DNA from 2 places in the Neobacillus sp. PVCKKU3 genome. Region 2 is predicted to be linked to the other one. Evidence: riboswitches for the same ligand, from Rfam matches in the RefSeq annotation. Region 2 holds a riboswitch; the other holds the start of a gene.
The links. A riboswitch is a leader RNA that binds a small molecule or an ion and turns the genes downstream of it on or off. The one in region 2 is predicted to bind ZMP and ZTP.

Region 1 (7,743 bases), on a different contig from region 2:
GAGTGTAATGCGGTCGATTGCACCGTATTGTTCGGAGAATGGCCGCGTGGAATTGTATGAGCGGGCGCTGTTGGTGTCACTGCCCTACAGCTTTGCGGATTATGAGTATTTATTGTTTGAGCGCGGCGATTATGACCGCTGGGGCGAGCTTCAGGCGTTTGTCGGGTTCGATTATTATGAATTGCCGAAGGATCGGGTTAAGGTCGTCGAGAAGGAGCGGCCCGAGGTACTGCTGGGGATGCTGCATCAAACGGCGCAGCGGGAGATTGACCAGAAAAACCGTTCGAGCTACCGGGCGGCAGTAAGGCACTTGAAGAAGCTGCGGACGCTATATAAGAAGCTGAAGCGCGTTGATGATTGGGAGTACTTTATTGAAGGTTTATTGGAACGAACGAAGCGGTTGCGGGCTTTTCATGAGGAGTGTCAGCGGAGTAAGTTGATATAGGTTTGGGGCCGAATGGCTCCAACTATATTTTGTTACGATTTTTGGGTTCAGAGTCGAGTAATTTTTCGATCCGCTAATAGAACATGAAAATTCGCCAATAGAAGGCCTTGAACCGCCAATAGAACCCGTCCATTCGCCAATAGAGTGTGAAAATTCGCCAATAGAACGAAATTTTATAAAGGGCAAAGGACTTTTATGTTGAAAATAGGTAACTTATAAAACTTTTTTGAGGGCAATTATAGATTTACATACATACATTTATTTTTAAATTACCTTTTTTATAAAGAAAAAGGTATTCGAGGGTCTAACTTTAAGCGGCCCTCCTATAAAGGAGCACGTTTTCCATGCTTAAAACCAGGTTTTTGAAATTACTGACAACTAAATTAGGTGATGACCGGTTTCTGCTGACGGCCCAAGATGAGCACGGCAGGTCCATGAGTCCTTTCAAGTGGAAGAATCTTGTCTTCAGCAGCCACGAAGAGAGTTTTTTCGGGACAGTCCTGGATGAGATGACCGTGGATGAGGTCGAAGGCGTGGTTGTGAACGGCTGGCAGCTTGTGTCGCTTTTTGCCAAGGAGTCATTCAACCGCTTTATCGAATGGGACTGGAACGAAGAGTCCGAAATTTGCTTGGCGGCCGCCAACTCCATGTACGAGGGCATTGTCGAAAAAGACTGGCACCCAGACTTTTCCGTATGGGGCCCGGACGGCGAATTCCGCTGGAAGCTGCCCGAGCGCGTGATGGATGAATTCCATCCCGAGTTTTGGGAGCAAATGGTGCATGGGGACGGTTCTTCTGCATCACCGCAGACGGATGATGTGGTGCGTGGGGACGATTCTCGCGCATCATCAGAGGCAGATGAAGTGAGGCATGAGAACCGTCCCCATGCCTCACCCACCGCTCTCAACTATATTTCGGATTTGTATAACAGTGCGCTGGATTCTTTTTTGACTAGGAATAATGCGGCGAAGGAGCTGTTTGGGCCGAAGCTTGATTTATTGAAGAAACAGAATTTGTCGGGCTTGGAGCTGGGGCGTTACTTTGATGAGGAAAGCTGGCTCGAGTGGGTCGGCATCAAGGAGAGCGAGGCGCCGTTTACGATTGGCTTGCGGCTGGATGAGCCGGAGGACGGCGAAGGCGACTGGAGCTTGGATGTATTTTTGCGCGGCAAGAAAAATGTCGATGAAATTGTTGATGTCGAAGATGTGAAGCGGATTCCGGCGAAGTGGCGGCCGTTTTTGGATAAGGTTGACCGTGAGCAGGCCCGCTGGGTGCGGCTGTTTCCGTGGCTGGGAGACGGGGCTTCGACGGATGCGGATGATGAGAGCAGCCCTGCGGCTTTGAAAACGGAGCTCACCGAGGAAGAAGCGTGGATGTTTTTGACGGATGCGAGCGAGACACTGTTGGCGCTGGATGTCGAAATCCTCCTCCCTTCCTGGTGGCAGGCGATGAAAAATGCTAATTTGCGTGTGAAGGCGTCGCTTAAGGGTACGTCGAGCCACCGGCCATCGTTTGTCGGGCTCGATGCGATGCTCGATTTCAACTGGCGCTTTTCGATGAATGGTGTCGATTTGTCCGAGGATGAGTTCCATCAGCTTGTCGAAGAAAAGCGGCGGCTCGTCTATATCCGCGGCCGCTGGGTGAAGCTCGATCCGCAGTTCATTCGACAAATTCAGGATTTGATGAAACGTGCCGAAAAAGAGGGCCTGCAAGTTCGGGATTTGATTGAGCAGGAGTTAGTCAATTCAGGTGAGGGCAGCGAAGAGGAACTAGAGAATCCCAAGGTGTTCGCGAAGATTCAGATTGAACTGAACCGGCAATGGAAGCAGATGGTGAAGCAGCTGTCGGAGGCAAATGAAATTCCGCTTGTGGATGTGCCTGAGGGATTGAACGGAGAATTGAGACCGTATCAGCAGCTGGGGATGAGCTGGCTTTGGTTTTTGCGGCAGTACGGGTTTGGCGCTGTGTTAGCCGATGATATGGGGCTTGGGAAGACAATTCAGTTGATTGCTTATTTGTTGAAGGTGAAGGATGAAGCTGGGGAAGTGGTGAAGGTGGTTCCGGGAGAGGTTGTGGAAGCGCCGGTTGTGGTTGATACGCTGGATAGCCAGGCTACGGCGCCTGAAACCGATGCCGACGTTGACACTGTTTCTACCGTGGAAAGTCTAACCACGGCTGCTGAAACGGAAACCCCTATTACACCTGCGGAAGCAAAACCGCGCAGGAAGAAAAAAGAGGATGCTGCCCCTGCCAAGTTACCGACGAACGCAGCCTTAATCATCTGCCCTACCTCGGTGCTCGGCAACTGGCAAAAGGAAATTGAGCGGTTTGCTCCGGAGATGAACGTGTACCTCCACTACGGCTCGAACCGCCTGAAAGAGGCTAATTTTTCCGAAAAAGCTCAGGATGTAGATGTGGTGCTTACCTCCTACGGGTTGAGTCATCTGGATTCCGAGGAATTCGAGTCCGTTCAATGGAGCACGATTGCCATCGATGAAGCGCAGAATATTAAGAATGCCCAAACGAAGCAATCCAAAGCGGTTCGAAGATTGCGCGGACGGCATCATGTGGCCCTGACAGGGACGCCGATGGAAAACCGTCTATCCGAACTGTGGTCGATCTTTGATTTTACCAATCATGGCTATCTTGGCAGCTTAGGCCAGTTCCAGAAACGGTATATCATCCCGATTGAAAAGGATGAAAAGAAAGATAAAATCCAGCAGCTGCAGTCGTTGATTCGGCCGTTCCTGCTGCGGCGGACAAAAAAGGATGAGGAAGTAGCGCTGAACCTGCCTGACAAGCTGGAGCAAAAGGAATACTGCCCGCTTACGGCAGAGCAAGCGTCGCTTTATGAGCAGCTCATACACGATACATTTGAGCAGATTGAAAAATTGACCGGCTTTGAACGCAAGGGGTTAGTGTTGCAAATGCTGGGCCGTTTGAAGCAGCTGTGCAACCACCCTGCCCTCTACTTGAAGGAAAAGTCAGCGAGCCGGGAACTTCTCGAGCGATCGAACAAGTTGGAGAAGCTTGTCGAGCTTGTCGATTCGGTTTTGGACCAGGGCGAAAGCTGTCTGATTTTCACCCAATATATCGAAATGGGCGAAATGATTCGGAGTGCGCTGAAGAAGAAATTTGGCATCGAGGTACCATTTTTGAACGGAAGTGTGCCGAAGACGCAGCGTGATACGATGATTGAACGGTTCCAGAACGGGGAGTTCCCAGTGTTCCTGCTGTCGTTAAAAGCGGGCGGTACCGGGTTGAACTTGACGGCAGCGAACCACGTCATCCACTACGATCGCTGGTGGAACCCGGCCGTCGAAAACCAGGCGACTGACCGGGCTTACCGCATCGGCCAATCACGCTTCGTGCACGTGCACAAACTCATTTGCACCGGCACGCTCGAGGAAAAAATTGACGCCATGCTGGAGAAGAAGCAATTTTTAAATGACCAGATTATTCAGAGTGAGAATTGGATTACGGAGCTTTCTACAGATGAACTTAGGGATTTGGTGCATCTTGGATAATGGTTCAGGCACCGTGCGTGGACATTTGGACGCATGGGGAGGACAGCGGCTTTAGAGGCCGCTGTTTTTTTGCCTTAATTTTGATTCTTTTGTTTCTCTCGAATCTCTTTTAGTGCATTGATAAAATGCTCTTCGCCTTCTTTTTCTAAAACCTTTAATATTAAGTTATCGTCCAAGTTCGTATGTACTGCCAATTTAACCATCATTTTTAATTTGGCATCGGTCACGCCAGAATGGTAGCCATCTTCGTGTCCTACTGAATATCCTGAAAAAAAGCTCTCCTTTAATTGACTCCGAAAACTAGCATGTAGGCCATTAACTGAATTGAGATTTTCTTTACTAAATTTACTATAGGCTTTATTAATCTCCCAAGAAAAGATTAATCCATCTATTTTTTCCATCCTGATTATCCCCTCCGTATTACTCTTCTAATTGAACTTTTATGAACAAAGAAAGTTGTTCATTATTATCACACAGGATTCTTAGAAAATCTAATTCATCAGAACTCCATTGACATTTAAAGCTTATATGTTATCTTTTACTTATAACATTGAAATGGACACAGTTACTGACGACAAATGTGGAAACGACCACAAGGAAGCTGTGTTTTATATAGTGTCGGGTCGTCTGGGCAGAGGTAAGGATTATATCCTTATCTCTTTTTTATTACATTTTTTCAGGAGGGCTTGTTATGGAAACAATCATTTTGGATGGAAATGTCGTTGCGGCAGAAATTAAGGAAGGCTTGAAAGCACGAATTGAAATTTTAAAAAATAAAGGCATCACGCCATGCCTCGCAACGATTTTAGTTGGTGATAACCCCGCTTCAGAGACCTATGTAAGAATGAAAGGAAATGCCTGCAAAAGACTTGGCATGGAGTCTATTCGCGTACAATTACCCGCAGAAACAGGGACTTTAGAGCTGATTGAAAAAATTAAAGAGTTAAATAACGATCCAGCGGTTCATGGCATTCTTTTGCAGCACCCGGTTCCATCGCATATTGATGAACGTGCCGCTTTTGAGGCCATTGATATTCGAAAAGATGTAGATGGTGTCACAAGTGCAGGCTACGGACAGACAGCACTAGGGTTTGGCGAATATCCCTCCTGCACACCAGCGGCCATTATGAAAATGTTAGACTATTACCAGATTCCAATCGAAGGTAAACATGCTGTCGTAGTGGGCAGAAGTCCGATCTTAGGGAAACCTGTTTCCGCGTTACTTCTTAATGCCAATGCGACCGTTACGACATGCCATTCAAAAACAGACAATTTAGCTGAAATCTTAAAGCAGGCAGATATTGTTGTGGCAGCGGTCGGACGGCCTAAATTTATTCAAGGAAGCTGGTTAAAGCAGGGTTCCGTTGTATTAGATGCAGGTTACAATAAAGGCAATGTTGGGGATATTGATTATGACACATGTTACGAAGCGGCAAGTGCCATCACTCCTGTCCCTGGGGGCATCGGACCAATTACCATTGCGACCTTGTTGAAACATACGGTGGATTCCGCAGAAAAAATGTCGATCTAAGTTACAAACAAGCTGGTTTTCGGTTAACGGATTCGGATGTTGATGGTAAAGATGCCAAACTAATTAACATATGTTTTAACAGTATATTAGCAATATGAATGACAAGTAAAAACGCTCAGAGCAATCTTCTGAGCGTTTTTTGGCGTAATGGAAGCTTTACAAACATTAGCAAAATTTCAGTTATTTCCCGGGAATTTGTTGAAATTTGAAGAATAATGAATCCGACTATTTGAAACAAAGGAATATTCGTTTTGATTTGATTGTAATATCGTCTAGGGGCTTGTCCGTATCGGGTATCGCTATAAGGCTCCGACTTCGGATTGAAAAAGAAATTAATTGCACCTATATCGCATAGCGATACGAAGCAAAAAAACTAAAATAGTTCCCTTATTTTCGGAATAACAGAAAAAGCGTCTCCCATATCCCTTTAGGTTTTTGTATCGCTTCTTCTAAACGTTTATTAAAATCATTTTGTGAATGCCATTCTTTTTTCTGTTCGTCACGCATATTTTGTATTTCTGCTTGTAAGAATTCGTTCATTTGTTTTTCTTGTTGAAGTAATGTTTCATATTGGGTCATTTGGTGTTCAGATAATTTTTCAATTTTAACCTGAGTTTTTTGCGCCGAATTTGCAATATTAGAACTTATGCTATGATGGTCTTGTTGTAACCGAGAAACCGCGGTTCTAAGCTGTGACATATCGTTTGTCAGTTGGACATTCATTTCACGTGTGGCTGCGAGCTCATTGACTAAAAACCTTAACACTTCTTTTAATTGATTGGGGTCTTCGGGTAAATTTTCATATGTATCGGATACCGCTATCTCTGTTTCATTGAATCGTTCTAGTCTTTCTCTTTGTTGATAAACAAGGTCTTTAGCTGTATCGTCTAGGGGCTTGTCTGTATCGCGTAACGATATAAGTGCTTCGAGGTCGGATTGAACAAAGATACGCCGATCGCCATCTTTTAAAAACTCATATCCATTTCGTTCTAAGATTTGGCCATACTTTCGGACAGTAGGTGTTGCAATCCCCACTTCTTCCGCCACTTCTTTGGAAGAGAAAGCTCGCTCATTCGGTTGTATATCACGTCTCATATCGGACCTCCTATTCTATTACATTATGAAAGTATTTTCGATTTATTTCAAGCTATATCGCCCAGCGATACAAAGCTCCTTTCTGGAGGAACTCTATTAAGGATGATGCTTGTTTTTGATTGAGTTTCTCAACCACTACAACGCCCTTTTTAGCCTCCTTCAAGTTTAAATGCATTATCGTCAAAATAGATCTTCAATAATTTTTCTTTTGTTAATACGCCAAGCCTTTAGCTGTATCGTCAAGGGGTTTATCCGTATCGCATAACGATATACGCAAGTCATATCGCCCAGCGATACTAATCACAAAAACGATTCTTTCATCTATGGTTATGAAAGTCAAAATTCCACATTAAGTATAGTTCGACAAACTTGGACAAATTTCCTGCAAGAACCGATATTGAATATATTAAATGGTTCCTGCTTGATTCGAAGTCATTTTTCATTGTGTGACCAACCAAAGTATTCGAGCCTATATAAAAAGACCCGGCACGCTCCAGTACCGGGTCTCCGCTTCACATGAACTTTATTTTTCAAAAATTAATTTAATATAATCAGCTTGACGGTTCTTCTGCCCCATGCTCTTGCTTCTGCACTGTTTGGCTTGAGGATGTCGATGCGGTGGCCTTTGATGGCGCCGCCAGTGTCTCCGGCAATCGCTTCGCCGTAGCCTTCGACCCATACACGCGAACCAAGCGGGATAACAGACGGATCGACTGCAATCAATTTCATATTTGGATTGGCCTCGATGTTATAACCCATTGCCGTTATCGAGCCTGAATCTTCATGGCTGTAAGCGGTTGCGGTGACGTACATTTCCTTGCCGCTAAGATTAGCGCTAGAGGTATCCTGCGCTGGTGCGGAAGCTGGGCGTGCGCTTGCCTGTTGCTGGGCAATTGCCGCTTGAATGCCGGCCATTTGTGACTGGATTTTCGCTTTGTCCTGTTCTGCTAGAGCCAATTGTTGCGTAATTTGATTATATTTATCCTGCATGGCCGTTAGGACTTCCTGACGCTTTTGCAGGTTTTGATCAAGTTCAGCTTGCTTTGCGGCAAGAACGTTTTGCTGCTCCAGTAAAACCTGTTCTTGCTTATCGATTTCCTTTTTGTCGTCTTCAATTTTCTGAAGGTCTGCCTTTTGGGCATTCA
Region 2 (7,743 bases):
TTATATTTATCAACTGCCTTTTTCACAGATGCAGGAATAGCAAGTGCTTCAGGCAGCGAGTTTCTGAATACATAGTCGCCAATTTGCGGGATTCCATCAGCAGTTGTGGACGTACCCATAATTGGAATACCATTCAAGTCTGCCTCAGGGCCGACAACATTCATTTCTGTACTTAAAGTAGGTCCCAATAGGGCTACAATACTATCGTCACTCATTAACTTTTGAGCTGCAGATAAAGCTTGTTCCTGTTTACCTGCTGAGTCTTCAACAACAAGATCGATTTTGACATCGCCCTTTGCATTAATTTCTTTTTTCGCTAAATTAAAACCGTTAGTAATAGCTTCACCGTAAGCTGCTCCAGGTCCAGTTAAATAGGAAACAACACCGATTTTTGCTTCCACAGCCTTGCCGCTTTCTTTCGTATCGTCTTTTTTGCCAGAAGTTTCTGAATTATTACTGCATGCTGTTAAGACAACAAGTAAAAGAACGGTAAAAAGCAGAAACGACTTATTAAGGATTTTTCTCATGTCCTTCTTTCCCCCTATTTTTCGACAAAATTAGTTATATATATCTATTAAATACTAATATTATTTCAATGTAAAGATTTTGAACTGAATTTTTAGAATTTTATTTCTATTGGAAAAATAATAAAACGCTTACATTCTTTTAATCTAGCAGTTTCTTTTAAAAAATAATTTTCAATATTATTAATACTGTTACAATAGAGGAAAGGTAGTTATTTTTGCAAAGGGAGGATTTCCATGTTTGAATTATTAGTTACGATGGTAGAGCGGCTTGGAATCCTTGTGATGATCGCGTTTGTGTTGACAAGATTCCCTTTCTTTCGCGACATGATTTATCGGGAGGAATTGAATCGAAAACAGCAAGTGCTTGCGATAGTCTTCTTTGGCTCCTTTGGGATTATCGGCACGTATTCAGGACTGACACTTAATACAAATAGTCTTCAATTTAACCGTTGGATCTCAGACCTTAATTCGGATGAAGCGATTGCCAACTCCCGGGTCATAGGTGTCGTTTTGGGGGGCCTCCTCGGCGGCTATCGAGTCGGCATTGGTGCCGGACTAATTGCCGGGCTGCACCGCTTTACCTTAGGCGGGTTTACAGCGATATCCTGCGGACTTGCCACGATCTTGACAGGAATACTGGCAGGATTCTTCCATAAGAAAGACAAGCATGTAAAACTAAAGTCTTCTTTTCTGCTTGGTGCCCTTGCAGAATCAATACAAATGCTGGTCATTCTATTAATCTCCCGGCCGTTTGAAAAAGCCTGGGATTTAGTTGAGATTATTGGCCTGCCGATGATTATTGCAAATGGGATTGGCTGTGCGCTTTTCCTTCTCATTATTAAAAGTGTCATAAATGAAGAGGAGAAAGCAGGGGCCCTGCAGGCTCAAAAAACATTGCGTATCGCTGACAAAACTCTGGCCTTTCTCCGGAATGGGCTCAATACCGAATCGGCCAAAGTGGTTTGCCACATTCTCCATAATGAAATGAAAACAAGTGCCGTGACCATGACAAATTCAGTGGAAATATTGGCCCATGTCGGCCTTGGCTATGATCATCATTTACCACATCTTACGATTAAAAGCAAAACCATACAGGACGTTATAAAAAAAGGGGAAATTACCACTTCCCGGCGAAATACCCTTTGTGAAACCGAGGAATGTCCGCTTGACGCCGTCGTCATTGCACCTTTAAAACAACGGAGAGAGACGATTGGAACCTTACAATTTTTCTTCCGCTCAGAAAAAGAAATCACCCCAGTCACCATGGAATTGATTTCTGGACTAAGCCTGCTATTAAGCAACCAGCTTGAGATTGCTGAAGCCGATAAATCCTATCAGCTGGCAAAGGAAGCGGAAATTAAGGCTCTTCAAGCACAAATAAGCCCTCATTTTCTATTTAATTCATTAAATACGATTCTCTCACTCATTCGAATCAATCCACCAAAGGCACGGGAACTGCTTGTCTCACTGTCGCATTTTTTACGGCAAAACCTATCCGTCACAACCCAAAGCATGACAACACTTGAACAGGAATTGCGGCATGTGAAAGCCTATTTAGCGATTGAAGAAGCAAGATTTATCAATAAATTGAAAGTTATCTATGAAATAGAAGAAGCTGCCCTTCTGCAGCAGATTCCGCCTCTGACCCTGCAGCCAATCGTTGAAAACGCCATAAAGCATGGTATTAAAGACAAGGTTAGCAATTGCGTTGTAAAAATTACGATTCAAATGCTGCAAGAGTCGGCATACGTAAAAATTGAGGATAATGGGATTGGAATGAGCACGGAGCGGGCCAGGCAGATCAGCAAAGCGCCGATAGCTTCTGAATCTGGAAACGGGTTAGCCCTTTATAATGTAAATCGCAGATTGACGATGGTGTTTGGCGAAGAAGCTGCCCTAAATGTAAAAAGTGAAATTAATATCGGGACAGAAATCTCCCTTTCTATTCCTTGTTTGGAGGCGGGCTAAATGGAACAATTGATTAGAACCCTGATTGTAGATGATGAACTATACAGCAGGGATGAACTTAAACACCTGTTAGGGAATTTCCCTGCTATTCAAATTGTCGGGGAAGCGGAATCCGGCCAGGAGACAATCATGAAGGCCATTCAGCTTCAGCCAGATGTCGTTTTTCTGGATGTTGAAATGCCAAAAATGAATGGGATGAGTACTGCAAAAGCATTGATGGAATTAAAAAAGACACCATTAGTCGTGTTTGCCACTGCCTACCCGCAATTTGCCGTTGAAGCTTTTCGCTATAATGCCATAGATTATCTACTTAAGCCTTATGATGAGGGACAATTACAGGAGACGGTTAACCGTATTATAAAAAATAGGAGCACCCCCTCGGATGCTGATGCTGACGCAGGCAAACAATCCGGAAAGCTAGCCATTGAAACAGAAGGGGAAATCTTCTATATTGAACCAAAGGATATTCTTTATATTTACAGGGATGACAAATGGACACGACTGATCACGAACAACGGTGAGTTTGAAACGAAAATTCCTCTTAAAGAATTGGAGGTTAGGCTGATTACTTTTGGTTTCTTCCGAATTCATAAAAGCTTTCTTGTGAACCTTGACTATGTTACCCGATTGACCCCTTGGTTTAATGGCGCCTACCAGCTGCAAATCGAAGGTAGAAAGGAAATGCTGTCTGTCAGCAGGAATTATGTAAAGGCATTAAGAACAAGACTTGAAATTTAATATTTTAAAAAAAGAACAAGTAATTTAATTTTCAGCATCTTAGACTCGAAAGAAAACATGTTAATCCCAAAAATCTACCTTTTAATCTCAATTTACCCATATCTCACTTCTTCTCTTTTATACTTATGGATGTAAACGCATTCATTTATTTGTTAAAAGGGGGAAAAAACTTGTATACATTTCTTGCGGGGATTGCCCTGTTAATAATCGGTTATTTCACGTATGGCAAATTCGTTGAAAAAATGTTTGGCGTAAAGGAAAACAGAGCAACGCCGGCCTTTGTCAATAACGATGGTGTTGACTATTTGCCAATGAGTACACCAAAGAACTCTTTAATTCAATTATTGAATATCGCCGGAACAGGACCTGTTTACGGACCTATATTAGGAGCTTTATATGGACCTGTTGCCTTTATCTGGATTGTGGTTGGCTGTATTTTTGCCGGTGCTGTCCACGATTATTTAACAGGAATGATTTCCATCCGAAACCGCGGCGCCCATCTTCCTGAGCTTGCCAGCAGATTTTTGGGGAAGGTAATGAAACACGTGGTCAATGGTTTTGCAGTCCTGTTGCTTTTATTAGTAGGTACAGTGTTTGTCACAACACCAGCCGCACTTTTGAATGTCTTGATGAATGGTAAAGTAGCTTTAGCCGTTATTATTGGTGCTATTTTTCTCTACTACATTTTGGCTACACTTTTGCCAGTTGATAAAGTAATTGGCCGCCTTTACCCATATTTCGGCGCGCTACTTTTAATCAGTGCCATCGGCGTAGGTATCGGCTTAGTCGTTACAGGCCAGCCAATTCCAGAACTATCTTTTAAAAACTTCCATCCTGCTGGCGCTTCCATTTTCCCATTATTGTTTTTCACGATTTCATGTGGCGCTTTATCAGGATTTCATGCTACACAAACACCAATCATTTCGCGCACAACACAAAATGAAAAAGAAGGCCGTAAAATTTTCTACGGCATGATGATTACAGAAGGTGTTATCGCGATGATTTGGGCTGCTGCCGGAATGAGCATGTTCCATGGCTATAACGGCTTGCAGGAAGTCCTTGCTGCCGGCGGACCTGGTGCAGTGGTCAGCCAAGCTTCCACCACACTTCTTGGCGCAATCGGCGGTACACTTGCTGTTCTAGGTGTTGTAGTCCTGCCAATCACTTCCGGGGATACTGCTTTCCGCAGTGCACGGATGATCATTGCAGAATATTTAAATATCGCGCAAAAGAAATTATCAAGCCGGTTATGGATTGCAGTTCCACTTTTCGTGATTTCAGCAGCCTTAACTCAAATCGACTTTAATATTTTATGGAGATACTTTAACTGGGCCAACCAATCAACAGCAGTCATCGCTCTATTTGTCGGCGCTATGTATCTATATATTGCGAAGAAGAACTACTTTGTTCCGCTGATTCCGGGAACGTTTATGCTTTTGATGGTTATCACTTATATCCTTAATGCCCCAATCGGCTTCGGATTATCCGTAACTGTTTCATGGATTGGCGGGGCTATCGGCACAATAATCCTGCTCGTATTATTCTTTAATGCCGCTAAGAAGGCTCGTGCCAATAATCTTCCTCTCGAAGAAGACATATCCGGCTGGAACAAGGTGGCCTAATGGGCTGCTGTAACCCGAACTACCGGAAAACTGTCAATGAAAAGGAAGAAGAGCTTAATCTAAAGGGCAAGGATTCTGTTCCTTTGTTGGCTAAAATTATTATTCTACTCATCATAACAGGAGGGATCCTAGCGCTCTTCCTTCGATAAGGTAAAGCATGGGGACGGTTCTTTTGTTTTAAAACAAAAGAACCGTCCCCATGAATCTTTAGGGTAGAAAATTATGAAAATTTGTGATACGATGAAATAAGTTTAAAAGGCCGTGTGTAACTGGCGAAACGCGGATAACCGCGAGGGAGCACACGGTGTTGAAGCCGTTCGCCTGGGCAGAGGTAAGGGAATTAACTCCCTTGCCTCTTTCTGCTTATAAAAGGAGGAAGAAAAATGAGCACGATCGCTTTAGAAAAAGTGAACACCATCAAAACCCTTAATAATATCGCGGAAAGAGGGCTAAACGTATTCAATAAGAACGGCTTTCTGGTTGACAACGGCAGTGAAAACCCCGATGCCATCCTTGTTCGCAGCTTTAATATGCACTCGTTAGAATTCGGTGAAAATTTAAAGGCAATCGCAAGAGCAGGAGCAGGTGTTAACAATATTCCGGTCGATAGATGTACAGAGCAAGGTATTGTTGTATTCAATACCCCTGGAGCAAATGCCAACGCTGTAAAAGAAATGGTCCTTACCTCATTAATAGCTTCTTCCCGTAACCTTTTTGCTGGTGTAGCTTGGACTAAGTCGTTAGATGGTGAAGGCGAACAAATTCCAAAGCTTGTCGAAGCAGGCAAAAAACAATTTGTCGGAAAAGAAATTAAAGGGAAAACATTGGGTGTCATTGGTTTAGGAGCGATTGGTGCCCTTGTGGCGAATGATGCGTTGGATTTAGATATGGATGTCATCGGATTTGATCCATTTATCTCTGTCGATACCGCTTGGAATTTGTCCCGCAATGTACAGCGGGCAATGACAATTGAACAGTTATTTGCAGAATCTGACTATATCACTGTTCACGTACCGCTAACAGATGACACAAGAGGTATGTTTAACCAAGCGACATTCAGTATCATGAAGCCTGGTGTTCATATTTTAAACTTCTCCCGTGGTGAACTTGTCAATGAATCAGACATGGCTGCAGCCCTAGAAAGCGGAAAAGTTGGGAAGTATGTTACCGATTTCCCGAATGAAAATGTGCTTAAAATGAAAAATATCGTTCCAATTCCGCACCTAGGCGCCTCCACAAATGAATCAGAGGAAAATTGTGCAATCATGGCAGCTCGTCAGGTAAAGGAATTTTTAGAAACAGGAAATATCAAAAACTCAGTGAATTTCCCAAATACCAGCCTTCCTTATACTGGTAAGCGGCGCGTGGCGGCATTCCACCACAATGTTCCAAACATGGTAGGACAGATTACCTCAACTATATCTGGCTACCATTTAAACATTGCCGACATGGTCAACAGAAGCCGCGGAGAATATGCGTATACCATCATTGACATTGATAATAAAGTAAATGGGGATGTTATTCCTTCCTTAGAGGAGAAAATAAATCAAATCTCCGGAATGGTGACAGTACGGATTATTTAATTGAATGTTACGTTTTAACAAGAAAATGGAGCCTGGTTTCAATACCGGCTCCATTTCTTTTAAACTATTAGAGTCTATGCTGATAATTTTATGTTTTTTTCCTTTTTCCCTCTATAGGAATACAAAATAAATAATAGAATAAACCATACTGGTGTCAACAATAGGGCTGGACGGGTAGCCTCAGCAAACAGCATGATGATGAGAATCGCCGCAAACAAGCTTAGGACCACGTAATTAACAAATGGTGTAAATGGTGCTTTAAATTTTGACTTTGCCTGTAAATCCTGACGGTTTTTTTTATACCTTAAATGGCAAACCAGAATAACACCCCAAACCCAAATAAAACAAATGGCACTAATGGTTGTCACAATTCCAAAAGCCTGCTCCGGAATAAGTTTGCTAAGGAGCGCTCCCCCTGTCAAGACAAGAGTCGAAATCAATAACGCGTTACTTGGCACATGATTTTTATTCAGTCTTGCAAAATTCGCTGGACCTTGGCTATTATTGCTTAAATTATATAAAATCCGGCTTGTTGAAAACATCCCACTGTTACAAGCAGAAGCGGCTGAAGTTAAAACGACAAAATTAATAATTCCTGCGGCAATCGGAATCCCGACTATACTAAACGTTTTGACAAACGGACTTTCAGCGGCATTCAGTTCCGTCCATGGATTAATACATAGAAGAACGATCAATGCGCCAACGTAGAAAAATAAAATCCGTAAAGGAATTTTATTAATGGCTGAAGGGATGTTTTTTTCCGGATTGGCTGTTTCTGCTGCCGATACACCCACTAATTCCACACCAACGAATGCAAAAACGACCATTTGGAATGAAAGCAAGAAGCCTGTCATTCCATTTGGAAAAAGGCCGCCATGTTCCCAAAGATTTTTAATAGAGACCGCCCCTGCATCTGTCTTGAATCCCATCACTAGCAAAATCACCCCAATTCCGATTAAGGCAAGAATGGTAATGACCTTTATTAAGGCAAACCAGAACTCCAATTCTCCAAAAAGTTTTACCGTTAATAGATTGAGACCCAATAAGACGACCAAACAGACCATTGCAGGTATCCACTGTGGGATATCAAACCAATATCGTACATATACACCAACAGCAATCACATCAGCCATAGCGGTCATAATCCAGCAAAACCAATAAGTCCATCCCGTTACAAACGCAATCCGAGGTCCAAGATAATCCTCGGCAATGTCGGTAAAAGATTGATATCCTGCCTTTGACAGCAGAAGTTCTCCGAGTGCCCTCATTACAAAGAAACAGGCCATCCCTACGATTAAATAAGCT

Region 1: linked by a shared signal. The riboswitch ahead of ACNQGS_RS14530 (bifunctional 5,10-methylenetetrahydrofolate dehydrogenase/5,10-methenyltetrahydrofolate cyclohydrolase) and the one ahead of ACNQGS_RS03780 (phosphoglycerate dehydrogenase) in region 2 are both predicted to bind ZMP and ZTP.

What each region holds. Positions count from the first base shown of each region.
Region 1 is NZ_JBLVQN010000019.1:85,593-93,335, forward strand. It holds gene ACNQGS_RS14515 (hypothetical protein) at 1-445, shown strand, start outside; gene ACNQGS_RS14520 (DEAD/DEAH box helicase) at 790-3,972, shown strand; gene ACNQGS_RS14525 (hypothetical protein) at 4,047-4,373, opposite strand; ZMP/ZTP riboswitch at 4,527-4,612, shown strand; gene ACNQGS_RS14530 (bifunctional 5,10-methylenetetrahydrofolate dehydrogenase/5,10-methenyltetrahydrofolate cyclohydrolase) at 4,664-5,503, shown strand; gene ACNQGS_RS14535 (hypothetical protein) at 5,891-6,598, opposite strand; gene ACNQGS_RS14540 (PcsB-like coiled-coil domain-containing protein) at 7,136-7,743, opposite strand, start outside.
Region 2 is NZ_JBLVQN010000003.1:177,336-185,078, forward strand. It holds gene ACNQGS_RS03760 (ABC transporter substrate-binding protein) at 1-527, opposite strand, end outside; gene ACNQGS_RS03765 (LytS/YhcK type 5TM receptor domain-containing protein) at 762-2,495, shown strand; gene ACNQGS_RS03770 (LytR/AlgR family response regulator transcription factor) at 2,496-3,233, shown strand; gene ACNQGS_RS03775 (carbon starvation CstA family protein) at 3,404-4,855, shown strand; ZMP/ZTP riboswitch at 5,111-5,189, shown strand; gene ACNQGS_RS03780 (phosphoglycerate dehydrogenase) at 5,239-6,438, shown strand; gene ACNQGS_RS03785 (amino acid permease) at 6,513-7,743, opposite strand, start outside.